DNA from 3 places in the Comamonas kerstersii genome. Region 2 is predicted to be linked to each of the others. Evidence: riboswitches for the same ligand, from Rfam matches in the RefSeq annotation. Region 2 holds a riboswitch; each other region holds the start of a gene.
The links. Region 2 has a riboswitch for cobalamin ahead of cobU (bifunctional adenosylcobinamide kinase/adenosylcobinamide-phosphate guanylyltransferase). Riboswitches for the same ligand answer to the same signal wherever they lie in the genome.
Positions count from the first base shown of each region.

Region 1: linked by a shared signal. The riboswitch ahead of B5M06_RS15615 (TonB-dependent receptor domain-containing protein) and the one ahead of cobU (bifunctional adenosylcobinamide kinase/adenosylcobinamide-phosphate guanylyltransferase) in region 2 are both predicted to bind cobalamin.
Region 3: linked by a shared signal. The riboswitch ahead of nrdH (glutaredoxin-like protein NrdH) and the one ahead of cobU (bifunctional adenosylcobinamide kinase/adenosylcobinamide-phosphate guanylyltransferase) in region 2 are both predicted to bind cobalamin.

Region 1 is NZ_CP020121.1:3,325,390-3,332,892, forward strand. It holds partial or broken gene B5M06_RS17745 (transposase) at 1-912, shown strand, start outside; gene B5M06_RS15600 (ArsR/SmtB family transcription factor) at 1,029-1,367, shown strand; gene B5M06_RS15605 (YeeE/YedE family protein) at 1,364-1,807, shown strand; gene B5M06_RS15610 (YeeE/YedE family protein) at 1,833-2,246, shown strand; cobalamin riboswitch at 2,514-2,747, shown strand; gene B5M06_RS15615 (TonB-dependent receptor domain-containing protein) at 2,823-4,718, shown strand; gene B5M06_RS15620 (ABC transporter substrate-binding protein) at 4,718-5,554, shown strand; gene B5M06_RS15625 (hypothetical protein) at 5,551-6,099, shown strand; gene B5M06_RS15630 (BaiN/RdsA family NAD(P)/FAD-dependent oxidoreductase) at 6,141-7,409, opposite strand.
Region 2 is NZ_CP020121.1:2,510,211-2,517,713, forward strand. It holds gene hemN (oxygen-independent coproporphyrinogen III oxidase) at 1-362, shown strand, start outside; gene B5M06_RS11750 (sulfite exporter TauE/SafE family protein) at 368-1,081, shown strand; gene B5M06_RS11755 (cell division protein ZapA) at 1,326-1,766, opposite strand; gene B5M06_RS11760 (DUF5320 domain-containing protein) at 1,763-1,975, opposite strand; cobalamin riboswitch at 2,139-2,381, shown strand; gene cobU (bifunctional adenosylcobinamide kinase/adenosylcobinamide-phosphate guanylyltransferase) at 2,547-3,134, shown strand; gene B5M06_RS11770 (ABC transporter substrate-binding protein) at 3,131-4,039, shown strand; gene B5M06_RS11775 (FecCD family ABC transporter permease) at 4,131-5,144, shown strand; gene B5M06_RS11780 (ABC transporter ATP-binding protein) at 5,141-5,962, shown strand; gene cobO (cob(I)yrinic acid a,c-diamide adenosyltransferase) at 5,989-6,558, shown strand; gene bluB (5,6-dimethylbenzimidazole synthase) at 6,571-7,284, shown strand; gene cbiB (adenosylcobinamide-phosphate synthase CbiB) at 7,281-7,503, shown strand, end outside.
Region 3 is NZ_CP020121.1:2,936,247-2,943,749, reverse strand. It holds gene B5M06_RS13900 (ATP-binding cassette domain-containing protein) at 1-128, opposite strand, end outside; gene B5M06_RS13895 (ZrgA family zinc uptake protein) at 137-712, opposite strand; gene nrdF (class 1b ribonucleoside-diphosphate reductase subunit beta) at 896-1,855, opposite strand; gene nrdE (class 1b ribonucleoside-diphosphate reductase subunit alpha) at 1,868-4,000, opposite strand; gene nrdI (class Ib ribonucleoside-diphosphate reductase assembly flavoprotein NrdI) at 3,997-4,425, opposite strand; gene nrdH (glutaredoxin-like protein NrdH) at 4,429-4,656, opposite strand; cobalamin riboswitch at 4,833-5,067, opposite strand; gene hsdR (type I restriction-modification system endonuclease) at 5,368-7,503, shown strand, end outside.

The DNA.
Region 1 (7,503 bases), 820 kb from region 2:
GCAGCGCACAGTGCGAGATATGCCACTGGTGGACAGGCAGCTGCGTTTGAAGGTCAAGCTGCACAGGCTGGTCTGCCCCGATTGCGGCAAATGCCTGCAACATGTGCCCTGGCTCGATAAGTACAGTCGTTTAACCAAGCGCTTGGTTGAGCATATCCAGCACTTATGCCAGCACATGAGCATCAAGCACGTTGCCAAGACGTTAGGCCTGCATTGGCAGACCGTGCGTGAGCTTGATGCACGCAGGCTGCAGCAACAAATTGACAGCTTGCCACCAGCGCAACCTGAGCGTCTGGTCATGGATGAGTTTGCAATGTTCAAGGGGCATCGCTACGCCAGCGTATCCAAGCTGTCGCCATGGACATGAATACGGCGTTCGACGCAGAGGTCAAGCATTGGTGTCCGAAAGCCAAGGTTGTCTATGACTTGTTCCATGTGGTGGCCAAGTATGGCCGCGAGGTTGTTGCACGCGTGCGTGTTGATGCGGCCAATGCACTGCGCGGGGATAAACGCCAGCGCAAGATGGTCAAAAATGAAGCCCACTTGCACCCTGAACAAAAGCAGCACCTGCAGCAAGTGCTACAGGCCAATCAGCCCCGGATGACGGTCTATGTGCTCAAAGATGAGCTCAAGCAACTGTGGAACTGTTCAGACCCTTGGCAGTTCAGGCGCAGCTGGAGACAGTGGCATGAGCACTGCCAGCAAAGTGGCATTGCCTGCTTGCAGCAGTTTGCCAAAAAGCTCAGCAAGTACTGGCGCGGCATACTCTCCCGTATGCGCTGGCCCATGCACACAGGTTTGCTGGAGGGTATCAACAACCGCATCAAACTCATCAAGCGCATGGCCTACGGATATCGCAACACTGAATACTTCTTCTTGAAGATCAAGGCCGCATTCCCCGGAAATCCGTGAAGAACCAAGTAAATCCGCCACAGACTGCTCTCAAAGCATTTTGGAACTAGCAAAACATTGGGCACCACAAGCGCCCAATGCTGGAAAAGATGACAAACGAAAATTTCAACGAGCCAATGACAGACATCACCAACAGTCTGGATTTGGCCAGCATGCGTGCCCATGCCAGTGAAGCGGTGAGCATGCTCAAGCTACTTGGCAATGAAGATCGCTTGATGCTGCTTTGCCAGATCTCATTACAAGAGCGCACAGTGACGGAGTTGGAGCAGCTGACAGGCATTACCCAGCCTACCTTGTCGCAGCAGCTGGGTGTGCTGCGCAGAGAAGGCCTGGTGTCGACGCGCCGCGAAGGCAAGTTCATCTGGTATCAATTGGCCGATGCTCGTGCTCTGCAGCTTATGCAAGTGGTGCATCAATTGTTTTGCGGCCCTGCCGCGCATGGAGCTCAGTCATGAGTATTTATTGGGAAGCTTTTACGCCGTGGTCGTCCTTGGCGGGCGGGGTGTTGATTGGATTAGCCGCCGCTTTGATGGTGGTGTTGCTGGGCCGCATTGCTGGCATTAGCGGTATTTTGGGAGGCTTGCTGCAGAAGGCCACATGGGGCTCGGTGCGCCAGTGGGGTTGGCGTGCAGCCTTTGTAGCGGGCATGCTGCTTGCACCGCTGCTGTGGCAGATGTTTGCTCCACTGCCAGCCATGCAAATGCCCTCCAACCCCATGCTGATCATCAGCGCAGGCTTGCTGGTAGGTTTCGGCACGCGACTAGGTTCGGGCTGTACCAGTGGCCATGGTGTATGTGGTTTGTCGCGTTTGTCCATTCGCTCATTGGCCGCCACGTTGATGTTCATGGCCACAGGCGTGGCGACAGTGTTCATCATGCGCCATGTAGTGGCTTGAACAGCAAAGAAAAAGGAGTCACACCATGATTGCAATCGCTGCATTGATTGCGGGTTTAGTGTTCGGTTTGGGGCTGATCCTCTCCGGCATGGGCAACCCCGCCAAAGTGCAAAACTTTCTGGATATTTTTGGCACCTGGGACCCCTCGCTGGGCTTGGTGATGGGCGGAGCAATTGCCGTAGGGCTGGTCGCTTTTACATGGGCTAAGCGCCGCAAAACCTCGGCACTGGGTGAGCCCATGCAGCTACCAACGGCCACGGTAGTAGATCGCAAGCTGCTGACGGGCGCCGCCATGTTTGGCGCTGGCTGGGGCCTGGCAGGGTTTTGCCCCGGCCCTGCCGTGATGAATCTGGCCACCCTGCAGATGGAGGTCTGGCTGTTTGTAGCAGCCATGCTGGCAGGAATGGTGCTGCAGCATGTCACAGCCAAAAACCGTTGATAGCCAACACTGTCGCAGCAGCAAAAAAACTCCGTGGGGCTGAAGCAGCCCACAGCCTGCCGTTCAGGCGGTCAGCACACAAGACTGAGCAATGCCGCTGCCCTGCAGTAGCTATCGAGGCATAGCCACCGCTGAGGTTATGCCAAGCACCTCACTGCATTGACGAACTGCAACAACACCGCTGAAACACGCAAAAACCGGGTGATGCTGTGCCATATGGCAACAGCCATCGCCAAGTCAGGCTGCACAACACTGTTTTGCGCTCTAGAATCCACGCTGATTTCTGGTGCTCGCGTGGCCGTTCAGGCCATGCTGATAAACGAGAAACATGGAGGTTTTGCGCTCTACAGCGCCTTACCTTGCATGTACTGCCCCCGCAACAGTGTGTGCACAGGTCGTAAGACCAGCCTGTCGTTCCACAGCCACTGAAGCCTCGTGCTTTGGGAAGGCTTCGACAGTCGGTGCATCAGTCTGGATACCGGCCAGAAATTGGTTCGAGGCAGCCGCCCTGCGCAGCTGCCCCGGTGGTTTTGTGACGCACATGCGGGGACGCTGTGCGTGCAGCTCAAAATTTTTATGTCTCTCCAAACCTCCTTGAAGCAGGGTGCCGTGGGCACGTCTGCGCGTTTTGCTTTAGCTGTGGTTACGATAACCGCTACGGCCTTGACACAAAAGGTCGCCGCAGAAGAAGCGCGCATGAATCCCACGGTTGTGACGGCGACCCGCTCCGAAACAAAACTGGACGAAACTTTGGCCGACGTGCGTGTGATCACACAAGAACAAATAGGGAATTTTGCTGGACGCTCTTTGGCTGAAATCATGCAACGACTGGCTGGCGTCCGTATGTCAAGCAATGGAGGACGGGGCAATACACAGTCCTTCACGATTCGTGGAAGTGACCAAGTAATTTTGCTTATCGATGGAGTGCGTTTTGGCTCGGCCACAATGGGAACTCCCACTCTAGCTAGCCTTCCGATCGAACAAATCGAACGCATTGAAGTAGTACAAGGCCCCGCCTCAGCTCTGTATGGCAGTGATGCCATTGGAGGCGTGATTCAAATTTTTACCAAACAAGGTAAAGGTGCCAAAAAAGCCTTTAAACCGCATGCCGACATTACCTGGGGCAGTGCTGGCTACAAAGATGCCAATGCTGGGTTTATTGGCACCCAGCAAGGCTGGAACTACAGTTTGAATGTATCCCGCGTGCTCGATCCTGGATTTTCTTCAACGAACAAAAAAGCCGGCCCCAAACATAGTCCAGATAAAGATAAATTTAACCAAACGGCTGTCAGTGCCAGCCTGGGTTACGCATTCAATGATGCTTGGCGCTTAGATGCCAATCTACTGCAAGCCCAAAGCTATGCTGAGTTTGATAATGCGGACTACAACAATTTGCTTCAAGATGCATGGCTTAATTCACAAGCCGGGACACGCTCCTTGAAGCTATCCGGTGTTGTGAGTCCTACGTGGAAAACCCATCTGAGCTTAGCTCGCTCTATGGACAAGCAAAGCAACCAATATCACACCGTATCAACCAATACGCGCCACAGTGATAAGTTCAACACCACTCAAGACGAAATCCAGTGGGGTAATGAAATAAAAACGGCAGCAGGTATCGTTGTCGCTGGTTTTGACCATTTAAAACAAAAAATAGATACGTCTACCCCATTTGACACCACCAGCCGTACCACGAATGCTGTCTACGCAGGTGTGAATGGTAGTCACGCAGGCCACTCTTGGCAGATCAATTTGCGTCGAGATGACAACTCTCAATACGGTGGTTACAACACCTGGGGGCTGACCTATGGTTATGAAATTTTTTCTTCTCTCAAAGCACATATCAGTCGCTCCAGCAGCTTAACTGCGCCTACTTTCAATGACCTGTACTACCCAAGAAGTGGAAATCCTCTGCTGCAGCCTGAAACAGCAAAAAGCAATGAAATTGGTCTTACATGGGATATTGGTGTACACAATCTTAAGTTGGTAGGTTTTGATAACAAAGTTAAAAACTTGATTGCTTGGGCACCTTCCGATCCAGCAGATCCAAATAACAGCCCTTGGTTTCCCGCCAACGTTAATCAAGCACAGCTCAAGGGCTGGTCACTGCTATATAGCGTCAGCGGCACGCATTGGAATTTGAATGCAAATTACGAGCGATTAAATGCCCACGATGGTTCCGGCTTACCTCTATACAACCTAGCTAAAGATCAAGCCAGCGTTGCACTTGATGCTTACTGGGGGGCTTGGAAGATAGGTGCATCTGCACTACATGTTGGCAAGCGTCAGCGCTCTACAGCCGCTTATCTTCCTAGTTACACCACAGTAGATGCCTATGCCGAATACCAGCTTGCCAAAGATTGGGCGCTACAAGCACGTGTGGCTAACCTGACTGACAAGGAATACGAAACCGTTTATGGCTACAACCAACGTGGCCGCGCTGGTTATCTGACGCTCAAATGGGCCCCTAAATAATGCCCAAGCTGCGCATCTACAGCGCAGCGTGCCTTGTGACCCTGTCCGCCCTTTATGGGCAGGCATGGGCCCAGGCACAGCGCGTGATCTCTTTACTGCCTTCTGCTACGGAGGCAGTTTGTGTTTTAGGGGCCTGCGATCGCCTCGTAGGTGTGGATGATTTCTCGCTGGACCCGCCAGAAGTTGCCAAGCTCCCACGGCTGGGAAAAACCTGGCAACCTCGTCTCGAAGAAATTGTTCAGCTACAGCCCGATCTGGTACTGGTGGGGCGCGCTCCGCAAGTAATTCAAAAGCTGCAGGCACTGGGCCTGAATGTGCAGGAAGTCGATGCCTTATCAATAGAGGAAGTCCGCAGCGTCTTGCAGCGCTTAGATGGTCTACTGGACACGCAGGCTGCACCAGCGGTGATTGCCGCCATGGACCAAAAGCTCGATGCATTGCGCGAGCAAGCTGCAAAAATTCCAGCACAGCGTGTCTATATCGAGCTTGATGCTGCGCTTTACAGCGCCGCGCCCAGCTCCTTTATTGGTGAGTTGTTAGCACTTCTGGGGGCGCAGAACATTGCAGCAGCATCGACCACGGCTTACCCCAAGCTCTCTCCTGAATATGTGGTCCAGCATGCGCCGGAGCTGATCATCCAGACCTACTCCCAAGGGGCACACGCAGTGCACACACGCCCCGGCTGGCACCGTATTCCTGCGCTCGAGCACGGGCGCATATGTCCCCTGACCGCCGAAGAGCGCCGCATTGCGACGCGACCTGGCCCACGCCTGGCGGAGGCGGCAGAGATTTTTCTGCGCTGCCTGCGCATGCCCTACCGCGAAAGAACCCCATGAAACTCAGCAAAAACTGGGATGAAGTCTGCTACCCTTTTATTCACCAGACCTCTTACCTGTGCGACTTTGAAGTCACCACCGATGAACTGTGTGCGTTGATTGGCAGCGCCATTGCAGCCATGCCCGATGACATGCAAGACATGCGCCAGGACCTTGAAACGCTGCAGCCCCTGGCTTTTCACATCAATGGCTCCATCCGTGGACGTCTTGCTGTGACCGAAGACGACCAGCAATGGCTGCTGGGCAGACTGCAGCACTACCGCACCGAGGTTGGTGAGCGTGAACATATTTTTGTGCTGCCTCGCGGCACTGCCCCCGTGCCACAACTGCACCAGGCACGATCTGCTGCCAAAAAGGCGATTCGCTGCATGGTGCGTGTGGAGGAGGAAGGGCAAAAGACTGTGCCAGACATCCTGCCACGCATGTGCAATACGCTGTGCAATCTGTTTTTCTTGATGACACTGGTCGTCAATCAACGCCGTGGTGTCGAAGCAGTCCCATTCACGAGCAAGAGCTATGGAAAGCCAGCCTCATCTGCGGACTGAACGGCATCGACCAGTGCTTGAGCGAACGTGCCGAAGCATTTTTATTGATCGTTCGCAGGCTGCTGTGCCATGGCCTGCGCACACGCAAAAGCACTGGCCCAAGCCCACTGGAAGTTATAGCCACCCAGCCAGCCTGTGATGTCAACGACTTCACCAATGCAATACAGACCGGGCTGAGATTTAGCCTCCATGGTTTTTTGCGACAAGGCTTTGGTGTCAATGCCACCCAAAGTCACTTCCGCTTTTTTATAGCCTTCTGAACCACTGGGCGTGATTTCCCAGCGGGACAATTTCTCTGCCAACGCAGCCAGCGCTTTATCGCTGACCTCATTGATCGGACGTTGCAGCTCAGGCCGCTGTGCGGTCCAGGCATCCGCCAAGCGACTAGGCATATAGGCAGACAACTCGTTCGCGACGAGCTTGCGAGAGCAGCTTTTGGCTTGCTGTAGTAATTCACCCATATCGCTACCAGGTAGCAGATTGATTTTGAGCGGAGAGCCTTCTTTCCAGTAGCTGGAAATTTGCAGCACCGCTGGGCCAGACAAACCACGGTGCGTGAACAGCAAATCCTCTTGGAAAGTCACTCTCTCTTTTTGGCTGCCCGTACTGATCTCCACGTTCAGCGCCAGGCCAGCCAGCTGTGCATAAGGCTGCCAGTGCTCGCCATCAAAGGTCAGAGGTACCAGGCCTGGGCGGCGCTCTACCAAAGGCAGGCCAAACTGCTGTGCCAGACGGTAGCCAAAGTCTGTGGCACCAATTTTGGGGATCGACAGGCCACCCGTGGCCAGCACCAGGCACCGTGCATGAACGACACCGCGATCCGTGTGCACTGCATATTTACGGCTGTGTGCCTGGGCTGGATCAAACGCCACTTTCTTTACGCTGCACGGCTGCCAGCGCTGTACGTGACCCGCCTGGCATTCCGCCAAGAGCATCTGAATGATGTCCTCGGCACTACGGCTGGCAAACAACTGCCCCTTGTGCTTTTCTTCATAGGCAATGCCGTGCTTGTCCAGCAAGGCAATGAAGTCGTTAGGCGTATAGCGAGACAGCGCAGAGCGGCAAAACTGGGGGTTCTGGCCCACATAGTGTTTGTGTGGGGCGCGTACATCCAAGTCCCGGTTCGTAAAGTTGCAGCGCCCACCACCTGAGATACGGATCTTCTCTGCCACCTTCTCCGCATGATCAATCAGCAGCACCTTCAGGCCCAGTTGTCCGGCTTGTGCCGAACAGAACAAACCGGCTGCCCCCGCTCCCAGGATGATGGCGTCAAAGTCAGTTTCAGCGGATGGATAGGTTGCAGCAGTCATAAATCAGGGCGTTGCAGGGACAGGAATCCCAAGTAAAACGAGGCGGCAGTTTAGCCAAACCTCCGATCACTTGTGCATCACCGGTAGTTCGTTG
Region 2 (7,503 bases):
AGAATGCCAAGACGCTGGAAGAGTATTACGACCTGCTCGATCAGGGGCGTCTGCCCATCGTGCGTGGCCTGGCGCTTTCGCGTGATGACATGCTGCGCCGTGCGGTGATCATGGCCATCATGTGTCAGGGCGAGGTGCAGTATGAGTCCATCAACAGTGCATGGCTCATTGACTTTCGCAAGTATTTCGCTGCCGAGATTGAGGCACTGAGGACGCAGGAAGAAGAAGGTCTGGTGGAGATTCTGGACGACTGCATCCGCGTGACGGCCAAGGGCTGGTTCTTCGTGCGTGGCGTAGCATTGGTGTTTGACCGCTATTTGCAAGAAGCACGTGATCGCGCGAGATTCTCGCGGATCATCTGATCTTTATGACACTTTCGTTTTTGTGGACTGCATTTTTCATGGGGCTCGTGGGTGGGCCCCATTGTCTTGCTATGTGCGCAGCACCCTGCCATGCCGTGATTCAAGGGCATGGCAAGGCGGTGCAGATGCATGCGACGTTGCCTCAACCTGCTGCATGGCCTGTATGGAGTGCCACGCAGTTTCACGCAGGTCGCTTGCTGGGCTATGGCGTGCTGGGAGCAGTGGCTGCGTTTGCCATGGAGCAGGTGGCCTGGTTTTCAGACCGCACCTCCATGCTGCATCCTGTGTGGGTGATGATGCACCTGGCCATTCTGGCCTGGGGCCTTCTGATGCTGTTTCAGGGGCAGCAGCCGCTGTGGCTGGAGCGTGCCGGGCGCATGGCCTGGAGCAAGGTCCAGCCTGTACTGGCCATGCGAGGCGGTGTGGTGCTGGCGGGGATGTGCTGGGCCTTGATGCCCTGCGGCTTGCTGTATTCCGCCATTTTGGTGGCGGCGCTGAGCGCTTCGCCACTGGCGGGGGGCTTGAGTATGGTGGCTTTTGGTCTGGGTGGGGCGCTGTGGCTGCTGGCTGCGCCTTATGCATGGCGCTGGCTCAGTGGCCGTGTCAGCCGTTTTCGCAGTGCGTGGGGCACGCGTGCAGCAGGTGGCATGCTGGTGCTGGTGTCGTTGTGGGCACTGTGGATGGATCTGATTTACAAGCCATCACTGTGGTGCCGTTAGGCCAGATCGAAAGCTAAAGCTAAAGAAGCGGGGGGGGGGAGGTTGGCGGAACTGCCGATGAAGGTGTCTGCAAAGCCACCGGGCCGTCAACCTGAACCGGGGGTTCAGGTGGGCGAGAGCAACCTAACGTTGGGTTCATCTGACGCGAGACGATCACGCTTGCTAGGCAATGTATCAAGCCCGTGCTCAATGAGCATTGGTTCAAGGCAATATAAAGCCCGGCGGGTTGCAGACGGGTGCAATTTTACTGCGGTTCTTGTGGTGCTGCAGGCAATTCCACACCATTGTCATTGTCTAGAGAAGGTTGTGCCTGTGCTTCGTCAGCAGAACTGGGCTCAGTCCCCAGTGCTTGATCCAGGCGCTGCAGCAGCTGTTCGGCCTGTGCCTGCTCCTGCGCAAGCAGTGCTTCCAGCGTCTGCAGGCGTTCGCCATCTTCATTGCTCAGCTGAGAAGACAGCTGCTGCTGCAGGTCGAGCAGCTGTTCGCGCAGTTTCAGATTTTCAAACGCCAGATTGACAGCCAGCAGCACCGCCACATGCTCGCGGGCACGCAGCTTGCTGGAGTCACGCATTTTCTGGAACTGCTGATCCACGCGCTCTACGGCCTCCAGGAGCTGTGCTTCCTGTCCGTCAGGGCAGGTCAGTACATAGTCCTGATGCAGAATCGTGACGTCCAGCTTGCTCATCGTGCCTCCCGGTTTTCTGGCAGACGCTCGATCAACTCATCCACACGTGCACGCGCGGCCTTCAGGCGTGACCTCAGCGAGTCGCGCTCTTTTTGCAGGGCTTGAATCTCTTCGGTGAGCAGGCGATTGGCGTGCTCCAGCGCTTCGTGCTTGGCCAGCAGCAGCTCTACACGCTCGGTAATGGGGGCAAGGATCGATGGTGTCGTCATGGATTGCTCTAATTGTAGGACTCCACTCTTCGCGAGAATGCAAAACTAGGTGAGATCGGTGAGCATATCTGCGAACTTGCATGGCTTTGTACGCAGCTTGCCTTGGTTTTTCATTGGGGTGTAACTTTGTGTATCCAGTGGGGGAGTGGTGTGGACCGCTAAAATCAGCGGATTCAATGTTGGTGCTCGCAACTTGGTTCACAAGTGTGCAGTTCAACGGGAAGCAGGGCGATGCGGCGAATCCTTCGCGTACATCTAGCCTGCGCTGCCCCCGCAACGGTGAGTTCCTGGTGTCAGATCTGGCACCCAGCCATCCACGCAGCCACTGAATGCCTTGAACAAGCATTTGGGAAGGCGATGGTCTTGACGAACCAGCCCGGATACCGGCCAACATCAGGTGTAGCACGCGCAGGCGGCTATTGTTTTGCCCATGGCTGGCGGGGAGGCTGGCGCGGGTGATCTTCTACACGATGTGCATGCACTTTCATCGGCTCTGGATGTTTTCAGCGGGTCCGCAGACTGCTGACGCAGCAGTTGAAGCCATGGTATGTGCGCTCAGACAGCCATTTCTATGAATATTGTGAATCACGGGCCCTGGCAGGAACTGATTCTGGGCGGCCAGAAAAGCGGCAAGACGCGCCGTGCAGAGCTGGCCGCGCGCGACTGGATCGCAGGCAGTGCTGGTCGCCGCGCCGTGTATCTGGCTACGGGTCAGGCCTGGGATGAGGAAATGCGCGTGCGCATCGCACGCCACCAGACAGACCGTGCACAGCGCGTGCCAGGCATGCAGACGGTGGAAGCGCCACGTCTGCTGGCCCAGGCGCTGCAGCAGCACAGCAATGCGCAGACGCTGGTGGTGGTGGATTGCCTGACGCTGTGGCTCACCAACTGGATGATGCCCATGGAAGGCGTGGAATTTGAGCCAAACCAGCCGCTGACGCAGGACTGGAGCGCGCAGCGTGCTCTTTTTCTGGAAGTGTTTCCTCGGTGCCCCGGGCCGGTGGTGCTGGTGGGCAATGAGATTGGCATGGGCGTGATTCCCATGGGGCGTGAGGTACGTGCCTTTGTAGATGCACTGGGCCGCCTGAACCAGGACGTGGCGCAGGCATGCAGTCGCGTGACTTTGATGGCAGCTGGCCTGCCACTGCAGCTCAAATGAAGCGCTATATACGACGCTGCAGCCTGCTGGCAGCCTGCTGGCTGGGCCTGCTGGGCAGTGTGCAGGCTGCCGATGTGCCGCCTGAGGCGCTCAAGGATGAGCGCGGCCGTAGCGTGGTGCTGAGTCAGCCACCACAGCGCATTGTGAGCCTGCTGCCTTCGCTGACTGAGACCGTGTGCGCGCTGGGGGCCTGCGACAAGCTGGTCGGGGTGGACCGCTATTCCAACTGGCCTGAAGACTTGCAGCGCAAGCTGCCCGTGGTGGGCGGTGGGCTGGACCCGAATGTGGAAGCCATTGTGGCGCTCAAGCCCGATGTGGTGCTGCTGTCCAGTTCGGCGCGCGTGGGCGAGCGTCTGGAGGCGCTGGGCCTGCGCACGGTGGCATTGGAGCCCCGTACGTCGGCCGATGTGCTGCGCGTGATGCATTCCGTGGGCGTGGTGCTGGGCCAGCCACCGCAGCAGGTGCAGGCCGTGTGGCAGCGTATGCAGAACGGGGTGCAGGCAGCGGCGCAGTCCCTGCCACCAGAAGTGCAGGGTGCGCGCGTGTACTTTGAAGTCAGCCGTGGGCCGTATGTGGCGGGGCCATCGTCTTTTATCGGGGAAATGCTCAGCCGCATGCAACTGGGCAATGTGGTGCCGCAGGAGATGGGGCCGTTTCCGCGCGTGAACCCGGAGTTCATCGTGCGTGCGCGGCCTGATGTGATTTTGATGGTCAACCACAGCATGCAGGCTGCCTCGTCCTACCCGGGCTGGCAGTCGCTGGAGGCTGTGAAGCAGCAGCGCATCTGTACTTTTGATGCAAGAGAGTCCGATGTGATCGTGCGCCCCGGGCCGCGCATGGACGAAGCCGCCGCACTGATTGCACGCTGCGTGCGTGAGAAAGCACCTCGCCGTGGCCATGAATAACAGTGCCATGTCGCGTGAAAACACCAGCTTGTTTCAAGAAAACAGCAGCTTGTTTCAAGAAAACAGCAGCTTGTTTCAAGAAAACAGCAGCTTGTTTCGTGAAAAACGGCGCAGTGCCTGGCTGGCGCTGGGCCTGCTGCTGCTGAGTGTGGGCGCCATGGGCATCGGTGCCAGTGTGGGCAGCACCGGCTGGGAAAGCGTGTGGCACATGCAGCAGGACCCTGTGGCCTGGCAGATCGTCTGGGACATTCGCCTGCCGCGCACGCTGGGCGCCTGGCTGGCGGGCGCATTGCTGGGGCTGGCAGGTGCGGTGGCGCAGGGGCTGTTTCGCAACCCGCTGGCCGATCCTTATCTGCTGGGCAGCGCCTCGGGCGCTTCGCTGGGCGGTGCGGTCGCCATGGTGCTGGGCGGCTCGACCGCCATGGGCATGGAATGGATGCAGCGCCTGGGCATGACGGGCATGGCCTTTGTGGGTGCTGGCATTGCCGTGCTGCTGGCGCTGATGCTGGCGCAGGGCGTGCAAAACAGTCTGCGCCTTTTGCTGGCCGGGGTGGTGGTGGGCGTGGTGCTCAGCGCCATGCGTGACATGCTGGAGCTGCGCTATCCGGACATCCTGCAGCCCATGAAAGCTTTTGGTCTGGGTAGTACCGCCTTTATAGGCTGGCAGTCCTGCGGTCTGATGCTGGGGGCGCTGCTGGTGTGCCTGCTGGCGGCTTGGGGACTGGCGCGGGTGCTCGATGGGCTGAGCCTGGGCGAATCCACAGCAGCCAGTCTGGGCCTGCCGCTGGCACCCATGCGTGCAGGGCTGATTGTGGTGATGGCACTGGCCACGGGCACGGCTGTGGCACAGGCTGGCTTGATTGCCTTTGTGGGGCTGGCTGCGCCGCATCTGGTGCGCAGCATGGTCAGCGCAGGGCAGGCACGCAGCTGCCTGCTCAGCAGTCTGATGGGCGGCGTATTGCTGCTGCTGGCCGACATTCTGGCGCGCTGGGTCATGGCGCCAGAGGAATTGCCCGTAGGCGTGCTGACCGCATTGCTGGGTGGCAGCTATCTGCTGTGGCTCATGCACCGTGGCCACGCTGCGCGGCAGGGGAGGGGCACATGAAGAGCGCTTTGCCTGTGGCACTGCAGGCCCGGCAGCTGCAGGTATCAGCCGGTCGCCAGCGCTTGCTGCATGGCCTGGATGTACAGCTGCCTGCACAGCAGTGGACGGCCATTGTGGGCCCCAATGGGGCGGGTAAGTCCACGCTGCTGCGGGCGCTGGCCGGGCTGCTGCCGCGCAGCGCGTGGCAGGGGCAGATAGAGCTGATGGGTCGCGCATTGCAGGACTGGCCACGCCGCGAGCGCGCACGCATGCTGTCGTGGATGGGGCAAAACGAAAACACCACGCAGGATGTGTGCAGCTATGACGTGGTCATGCTGGGCCGCCTGCCACACCAGAGCTGGCTGGCTGCCCCCAATGCTGAGGACCACACTGTGGTGCAGCAATGCCTGCAGATGACGCAGGCCTGGGACTGGCGACATCGGTCGCTGGCGGAGCTTTCCGGCGGTGAGCGCCAGCGCGTGCTGCTGGCGCGTGCGCTGGCCGTGCAGGCGCAGGTGCTGCTGATGGACGAGCCGCTGGCCAATCTGGATCCGCCGCACCAGAGCGCCTGGATGGACACTGTGCAGGCCCAGGTTGCCAGCGGCCACACCGTGGTCAGCGTGCTGCATGAGCTGGGCATTGCGCTGCAGTCCGACCACATGGTGGTCATGCAGGCCGGGCGTGTGCTGCACCAGGGTGCGACGCAGGATGCAGCCACCCATGCGGCGCTGGAGGCGGTGTTCGAGCACCGCATCCGCATCCGCGAGATCGACGGCATGTGGATGGCGCTGCCCACGGCAGGCCATGCCCCATCGATGAAGAACAAAAATGGCCGCTAAGGCCGATGCTAAAAGCGCAGACAGCTATGCAAATTGAAACACCACCGAGCGAAAAGCCCTACGACAAGGCCGAGGGCGAACGCCGCGGCCTGGTCATCGTCAACACCGGTGACGGCAAGGGCAAGAGCACGGCCGCCTTCGGGCTGGCGTTCCGTGCGCTGGGCCGGGGCAAGGCGGTCAAGGTTTTCCAGTTCATGAAAGTGCCCACGGCACGTTTTGGCGAGCACCGCCTGGCAGAGCGCGTGGGCCTGCCCGTGGAAGGGCTGGGCGACGGCTTCAGCTGGAAGAGCAAGGACCTGGACCACTCCGCGCAGTTGGCGCGTGAGGGCTGGGACAAGGCCAAGGCGGCCATTCTCTCGGGCGCGTATTTCCTCGTCGTGCTCGATGAGGTGACCTATCCCCTGATCTATGGCTGGTTGCCGCTGCAGGAAGTCCTCGATACCCTGCAGGCACGACCGAAAGACGTGCATGTGTGCCTCACGGGCCGCCGCTGCCCGCAGGAGCTCATCGCCATCGCGGACACGGTGACCGAGATGCAGATGATCAAGCACGCCTTTCAGGCAGGCATTCCTGCGCAACGCGGCATTGAAGACTGAAAGGGGAACGGGATGAGCGAGACCCACGATCTGGACCAGTACGCCACCATTGCGGCCACACCGTTTTCGTCGGCCGAGCGAGCGGCCGTGTACCGCGCCATCTACGAGCGGCGCGACATGCGCCACTTTGTGCCGGGCACGGTGCCGGACGAGGTGCTGCTGCGTCTGCTGCGTGCCGCGCACCATGCGCCCAGCGTCGGCTTCATGCAGCCCTGGCGCTTTATCCGCATTCGCTCGCGTGCCATGCGCGAAGGTATTCATGCGCTGGTTGAGCAGGAGCGCGTGCTCACCGCCAAGGCGCTGGGAGAGCGTGAAGAAGACTTCATGCAGCTCAAGGTGCAGGGCGTGCTGGACGCGGCCGAGGTGCTGATCGTCAGCCTGCCGCCGGGGCGCGAAGCCCATGTGTTTGGCCGCCGCACCATGCCCGAGATGGACATGGCCTCTGCCGCCTGCGCCATCCAGAACATGTGGCTGGCCGCGCGGGCCGAAGGGCTGGGCATGGGCTGGGTGTCGATCTACGACCCCGTGGCGCTCGCCCAGCTGCTGGAAATGCCCGCAGGCAGCTACCCGCTGGCCGTGCTGTGCCTGGGCCCCGTGCAGGCCTACTACGCCGAGCCCATGCTGCAGCAGGAAAAATGGGCCGCACGCGCACCGCTGGAAGACATGCTGTTTGACGAGCGCTGGGGCCAGCCCGCCGTCACCAACAATCCGCCTGCGCAGCCATGAGCTGGTTCGATGGCATCGGGGCGCTGGTGCAGGCCATCAGCCCTGTGGCATGGCTGTGCCAGTTGTGGAGCACGGAAAGCATCTGGCAGGCCTGGGGTGCGCAGCAGCTGATGGTGGCCGCACTGGCCGTGCTGGTGGCACTGCTGCTGGATCGCCTCTGGGGTGAGCCGCCCGTGTGGCTGCACCCCGTGGTGCTCATGGGCAAGCTGCTGGGTGGAA
Region 3 (7,503 bases), 430 kb from region 2:
CCACTGGGTCCGTGCAGAAATACGGTGTCGCCACGATCCACGCTCAGTGCAGAAATATCTATGCAGTCTTGTGTTGCACCAGGCCAGGCAAACCGCAGCTGGTCAACTTGGAGTACAGCTTCAGCCATGTGGACCTTCATCGAACCAGACGAAGCCGTGTCTCGCCGCCGTGCAGCTGGCGCTTGAACTGCCCCTGCGGTGCAGCCACTTGCACCGCTACCTGCTCCAGGCGTGGAAACGCACGGAACAGCTGCTGTACATCCAGAAATTGCGCCTTATGGGCATGCGCACAGGAGAAAACCACATACACATCCATGTCCGCATGTTCGTCATGCGCGTGGTCGTGCGCATGGTCTGCATGGTGGTGATCATGCGTGTGATCAGACAGGATGGGGGATTCCACATCCACGCTGTCCAGCGCGCATTGCGCTGCAGGGTCAAGCTGTATCAGCTGCTGCGCTGACTGCAGCGTAGCGAGCAGCTGTTCAAGCTGTTGCTGCTCTGCTTCTGTGCGTGGAGCACGTTCAAAACCCAGAAAAGTGTCCAGTGGGCTGGAAAGTGTGACGGTGATAGCCCGGGCATCTACTGCCACATCCATGTGCATGCGGCCATGCGTATGTGCATGCTGCTGGGCAAGGCTTTCTGAAGGGGAGAGTAACAAGACAGCCAGCATGGCGCTGGCGGGGATGGCAGCTTTCAGATTTCCCAACATAGGCAGTCCGGTTGCAAGTTCCTCGTGGCGCAGGCTGCTTGCTGTTCAGTGCTATACAGAAAGTGAACCGGCCAGCACCATGTTGTGGAGCATAGTGCTGGCCGTGGAGTGCACCTCAGTGTACACAAGGTGCGGGCTGCTGCTGCCGTTCAGCGACTGGCGCCAGACGGCATCTGAAAGACATTAAAAGTCCCAGTCTTCGTCCTCAGTAGCCACTGCCTTGCCAATCACATAGGAAGAGCCCGAGCCAGAGAAGAAGTCATGGTTCTCGTTCGCGCTGGGGCTCAGCGCCGCCATGATGGCGGGGTTCACCTGGCACATGTCCTCGGGGAACATGGGCTCAAAGCCCATATTGCTCAGCGCCTTGTTGGCGTTGTAGTGCATGAAGCGCTTGACGTCTTCGGTCAGGCCCACGGGGTCATACAGCTCGGCGGCGTAGTGGCATTCCAGGTCGTACAGGTCGTACAACATGGCGTAGGCCTCGCCCTTGATGGCTTCCTGCTGGTCTGCAGGCAGCTTGGCAAAGGCCTGCTGGAACTTGTAGCCAATGTAGTAGCCGTGCACCGCCTCGTCACGGATGATCAGCCGAATCAGGTCGGCCGTGTTGGTCAGCTTGCCGCGGCTGCTCCAGTACAGGGGCAGGTAAAAGCCGCTGTAGAACAGGAAGCTTTCCAGACACACCGAGGCAATCTTCTTCTTGAAGGGGTTCTCTTCGGCCTTGTACTCTTCGAGGATCAGCAATGCCTTCTTCTGCAGCCAGGGGTTCTCTTCCGACCAGCGGAAAGCTTCGTCGATTTCCGTGGTTGAGCACAGTGTCGAGAAAATCGACGAATAGCTGCGCGCATGCACCGCTTCCATGAAGGTGAAGTTCGACAGCACGGATTCTTCGTGCGGTGTCACTGCGTCCTGCATCAGCGAAGGTGCGCCCACCTGGTTTTGCACGGTGTCCAGCAGCGTCAGGCCGGTGAACACGCGGATCGTCAGCTGCTGCTCGTTGGGGCGCAGCGTGGCCCACGAGGGGATGTCGTTAGACAGTGGCACCTTCTCAGGCAGCCAGAAGTTGGCCGTGACGCGGTTCCAGATCTCCAGATCCTTGTCGTCTTCAATACGGTTCCAGTTGATGGCTTGGGTCAGCTTGGTCATGACTAATCTTTCTTACAGAGTGCAGGACACGCAGGTCGCATTGACTTCCGTGCCTTCCAGCGCCAGCTGACGCAGGCGGATGTAGTAGATGGTCTTGATGCCCTTCTTCCAGGCATAGATCTGGGCCTTGTTGATGTCGCGCGTGGTGACGGTGTCGGGGAAGAACAGCGTCAGCGACAGGCCCTGGTCCACGTGCTCGGTGGCTGCGGCGTACACGTCGATGATGGCGTTGGGGCCGATCTCATACGCATCGCGGTAATACTCCACGTTGTCGTTCGACAGGAAAGGCGCGGGGTAGTACACGCGGCCAATCTTGCCTTCCTTGCGAATTTCAATGCGCGAGGCGATAGGGTGGATCGACGAGGTGGAGTTGTTGATGTAGCTGATCGAACCTGTGGGCGGAATCGCCTGCAGATTGCGGTTGTACAGGCCGTGCGCCATCACGTCCTTTTTCAGCTGTTCCCAGTCTGCACGGGTAGGCAGCTGCACGCCGGTCTTGGCAAACAGGGCTTTCACCGTTTCAGAGGTGGGCAGCCAGTCGCGGGACACGTACTTGTCAAAGTACTCGCCCGTGGCGTACTTGCTGTCTTCAAAGCCTACAAAGCGCTTTTGCTTTTCCTGGGCCAGCAGGCAGGAGGCACGCAGGCAGTGGAAAGCCACGGCAGCAAAGTAGACACTCGTGAATTCCACCGCCTCAGGGCTGTCGTAGTGAATGCGTTCACGTGCCAGATAGCCGTGCAGGTTCATCTGGCCCAGGCCAATGGCGTGGCTGTCCTCATTGCCCTGGCGCACCGAAGGCACGGAGTTGATGGAGCTCATCTCCGACACGGCAGTCAGCGCTCGGATGGCGGTTTCCACGGCCGCGCCCAGATTGCCGCCGTCCATGGTCGTGGCAATGTTCAGCGAACCCAGGTTGCACGAAATATCGTTGCCAATGTGCTCGTAGTTCAGGTCTTCGCCCAGCACGGACGGTGTATTGACCTGCAGAATCTCCGAGCACAGGTTGGACATGTTGATGCGGCCCGCAATCGGGTTGGCGCGGTTGGCCGTGTCCTCGAACAGAATGTAAGGGTAGCCCGACTCAAACTGGATCTCGGCAATGGTCTGGAAGAACTCACGTGCCTTGATCTTGGTTTTCTTGATGCGGGGGTCGTCCACCATCTCCTTGTAGTGTTCGGTCACGGAGATGTCGGCAAAAGGCTTGCCGTAGACGCGCTCGACGTCATAGGGCGAGAACAGGTACATGTCCTCGTTCTTCTTGGCCAGCTCGAACGTAATGTCCGGAATCACCACGCCCAGCGACAGCGTCTTGATGCGGATCTTCTCGTCCGCGTTTTCACGCTTGGTGTCCAGGAATCGCATGATGTCAGGGTGGTGTGCGTTCAGATACACCGCACCTGCGCCCTGGCGTGCGCCCAACTGGTTGGCATAGGAGAAGCCGTCTTCCAGCAGCTTCATCACGGGAATCACGCCCGAAGACTGGTTCTGGATGCCCTTGATGGGCGCGCCTTGCTCGCGCAGATTGCTCAGCAGCAGGGCCACGCCGCCACCGCGCTTGGACAGCTGCAGGGCAGAGTTGATGCCGCGGCCAATGCTCTCCATGTTGTCTTCCAGACGCAGCAGGAAGCACGACACCAGCTCGCCACGCTGTTTCTTGCCAGCGTTCAGGAAGGTAGGCGTTGCAGGCTGAAAGCGCCCGGCAATGATCTCTTCCATCATGCGCATGGCCAGCTTTTCATCGCCACGGGCCAGCGACAGTGCCGTCATGACGACACGGTCTTCAAAGCGCTCCAGATAGCGCTTGCCGTCACGGGTCTTCAGGGTGTAGGCCGTGTAGTACTTGTAGGCACCCAGGAAGGTAGGGAAGCGGAACTTCTTGGCAAACGCGGCCTTGAAGATCTGTTCAATAAATTCCGGCGAGTACGCATCCAGCACTTCGCCTTCGTAATAGTTTTCAGTGCGCAGATAGTCCAGCTTTTCCTGCAGGCTGTGAAAGAACACCGTGTTCTGGTTCACATGCTGCAGGAAGTACTGGCGCGCGGCCATGCGGTCGGCATCAAACTGGATCTTGCCCTCAGCATCAGGCAAGTTCAGCATGGCATTCAGGGCGTGATAGTCCAGTTCAGTTGGGGTATGCAAGGTCATGGCGATGCTTGGAAAGCAGAAAATTCAAAGTGTTCAGAAAAATGCTGGTCAATGGCCTGCAGGCGCTGCCAGTCTCTGGCCGTGCCGCTCATCTCGATGCGCAGCAGCAGGGGCACGCCACATTTGCGTGCCACAACTTCTGATGCCTGCGCAAACAGGGCCCCAAAGTTGCGGTCGCCACAGCCAACGACTGCGCGCAGCCACTGGCGGCGCTGCGGGTCATTCAGAAAGCGAATCACAGGCTTGGGCACGGCACCTTTGCCGGTGCTGTCGCCAAACGAGGGGGTGACCAGCACGAACGGACCATCTACCGCTGGCATGGGCGCGTCTACCTCCTGCGGAATGCGCAGTGCGGGCAAACCGGCCTGGCGCAACAGCTTCTCGGTATTGCCAGAGCGGGAGGAGTAGTACACCCAGCGGGTCATGGCTCAGGCGATAGCGCCCAAGGCAGCCAGACGGTCGGGGCGAAAGCCGCTCCAGTGCTCATCACCCGTGAACACCACGGGCACCTGGCGGTAGCCCCAGGCTTGCACTTGTGCGGCCGCTTCCGGGGTTTGCGAGACGTCGATGACCTCATAGGCCACGCCCTGGCGATCCAGAGTGCGTGCAGTCATCGAGCACTGGGGGCAATTGGGTTTGGAGTAAAGCGTAATCATGAAGCCGACAAGTCCAGCAAACACAGGCAGGACGTCGGGCTTGCACATCACAAAAGAAAAGTGAGCACGCAAGCCATGCAGGCATGCGCGACAACCACAAAATCTTCAAAAACATATGCATACCACCCAGGCGTCCCCGCCTGTACGGTTGAGGAAATACATGGAGGAACCAGGTCGTTCCATGTGGTTAGTTGGCCGGTATCCAGACTGGTGGGCCTGGGCAGCACGCCTTCCCAAAGGCTTTCAGGCTTCAGTGGCTGTGTGTGCTACCTTGCACCGCGGTTTGACGCAGCGCGCCTCACTTACTGTTGCGGGGGCAGTTCAGGTTGGCACTGTGAAAAAGTGCGCCCTGATTCCCGTTTAACCTTGCTCAAGCACTCGAGCAAGTGCACCAACGGGCTCAATTCTACGGCCGTTAACCGAGCGAAATATTGCGCTGCATGCCGTGCTTGAATGGCAAAAAAATGCTAGGCACTGAGCACCCCGGAGGGTGGCCTTGTGATCTGAGGATGTGCCGCCCAAGAAATCAAAGACTTAGGCCTTCGACCTTGTCGCATGCCGGCATGCAGGTAGTGCGGCTAAAACACAACACACACTGTATGTATGGGCCAAGAACCATGGCAGACCCTAGGGGTATGGGGCGAAGCGCTTTAATTGCAACACCATGTAACAGCGTCATAATGCAGCAGACAAGAAAAAACACACGGAGCAATGCGGGTGAGCAATTTCGAGTTTTTGCAGGCACATTCCAACGCCTTGGCCACACTGGGCGCCACGGCAGAAAAAATCTTTCCTCACGACCCGGTCAGTTGCGTGGCCAAGCTGCGCCTGCTGGCCGAGGCCATTGCCAAAGACATGGCCAACCGGCTCGGCATCCAGTTGCTGCAGCCCACCCAGGCCGAGTTGCTGCGCGCCATCGATGCCCGCCTGGGGCTGGATGCACAGGTGCGGCAAATGTTTCACTTGTTGCGCACCCGTGGCAATGAAGCCGCGCATGAAGTCGATCACCGCATTGGCTACCGCGAAGCGCTGGAAAGCCTCAAAGTCGCGCGTGAAGTGGCCCTGTGGTTTCACCGCACCTTTGGCAAGGACCCACACTTCAAGCCCGGCCCCTTTCAGCTGCCCGATGACCCCAGCCAGAAGCTCTACGCCCTGCAAAAGCAGATAGAAGATCTGCAGCGCAAGCTCAGCAGCACCGAGGCTGCCAGCAGTGACACTGCCGCGATGGCCGAGCTGCTGCGCCAGCAAGCGGAGCAGGAAAAAGCGCTGGCCGAGCAGGCCCAGCAGGAGCGCGATATTTACGAACAGCTGGCCGAAGAAGCCAGCCAGACCATTGCAGCCCTGAAGGCCGAGCTGCACAAAGCCCAGGCACAGGCCGCGCAGCAACAAGCACCAAGCAGCCAGTCCATGCGCAGCTGGAGCGAGCGCTCCCGCAAGGCGGCCAGCCTGGTGCACATGGACGAAGCCAGCACACGCCTGCTCATCGACCAGATGCTGCGCGACGCGGGCTGGGAGGCCGACACCGTCCACCTGACCCACGCCAAAGGCGCACGCCCGCAGCGCGGCAAAAACCAGGCCATTGCCGAGTGGCCCATGCAAGGCATGCAAAGCGCAGACTATGTGCTGTTTGCCGGGCTGGTGCCTGTGGCCGTGGTGGAGGCCAAGCGCCTGAACCAGAACGTGGCAGGCAAGATCAGCCAGGCAGAGCGCTATGCCCGTGCCTTTTTACCGGCCGATGGCGTGCAGGCCGCGTGGCAGCTGGCCCAGCGCGTGCAGCCCTGGGAAGACGGGCAGGGCGCGCACTTCACCATTCCCTTTGCCTACTCCTGCAATGGTCGCCCTTATGTGAAGCAGCATGAAGAAGCCAGCGGCACCTGGTTTCGTGATCTGCGCCACAGCTCCAACCTCGCCAAGCCGCTGCAGAACTTCCACTCGCCCGAAGGGCTGCTGGACATGCTCCAGCGCGACATTGCCAAGGCGCAGGAGGCGCTGGCGGCCGAAGGCCACGCCTACCTTGGCCTGCGCGACTACCAGGTCAAAGCCATCAGCGCCGTAGAAAGCGCGCTGGCGCAGGGCCAATCCAACTGCCTACTGGCCATGGCGACTGGCACGGGCAAGACGCGCACCATCATTGGCTTGATCTACCGCCTGCTCAAGGCGGAGCGCTTCAAGCGCATTCTGTTTCTGGTGGACCGCACGGCGCTGGGTGACCAGGCGCTGGAAGCCTTTGACGACGTGCTGCTGGAGCAAAACCTGCCGCTGTCCAAGCTCTATAACGTGGCCGATCTGGGCGACATGGCGGCGCAGGCCGAAGACCGCGTGCAAGTCGCCACCGTGCAGGCCATGGTCAAGCGCATCTTTGCCAGCGACAACCCGCCGCCCGTGGACCAGTTTGACTGCATCATCGTGGACGAAGCCCACCGTGGCTACACGCTGGACCAGGAAATGACCGAGGGCGAGCTGGAACTGCGTGACCAGGCCCAGTACCTGTCCACCTACCGCCGGGTGCTGGACTACTTTGATGCGGCCAAGGTGGGGCTGACCGCCACCCCCGCCAAGCACACCAGTGATATTTTTGGCAAACCTGTGTATACGTACAGCTACCGCGAAGCCGTAGCCGATGACTGGCTGATCGACCACGAGCCACCCATTCGCTACACCACGCTGCTCACGCAAAACGGCATCCACTTTGACAAGGGCGAAGCCGTGGAAAGCATCAACCTGCACACAGGCGAGGTGGACCAGGCCGAGCTGGAAGACGAGCTGCACTTTGACGTAGCCAGCTTTAACAAAGGCGTGCTCAACGACAACTTCAACCGCGTGATCTGCAACCAGCTGGCCATGGAG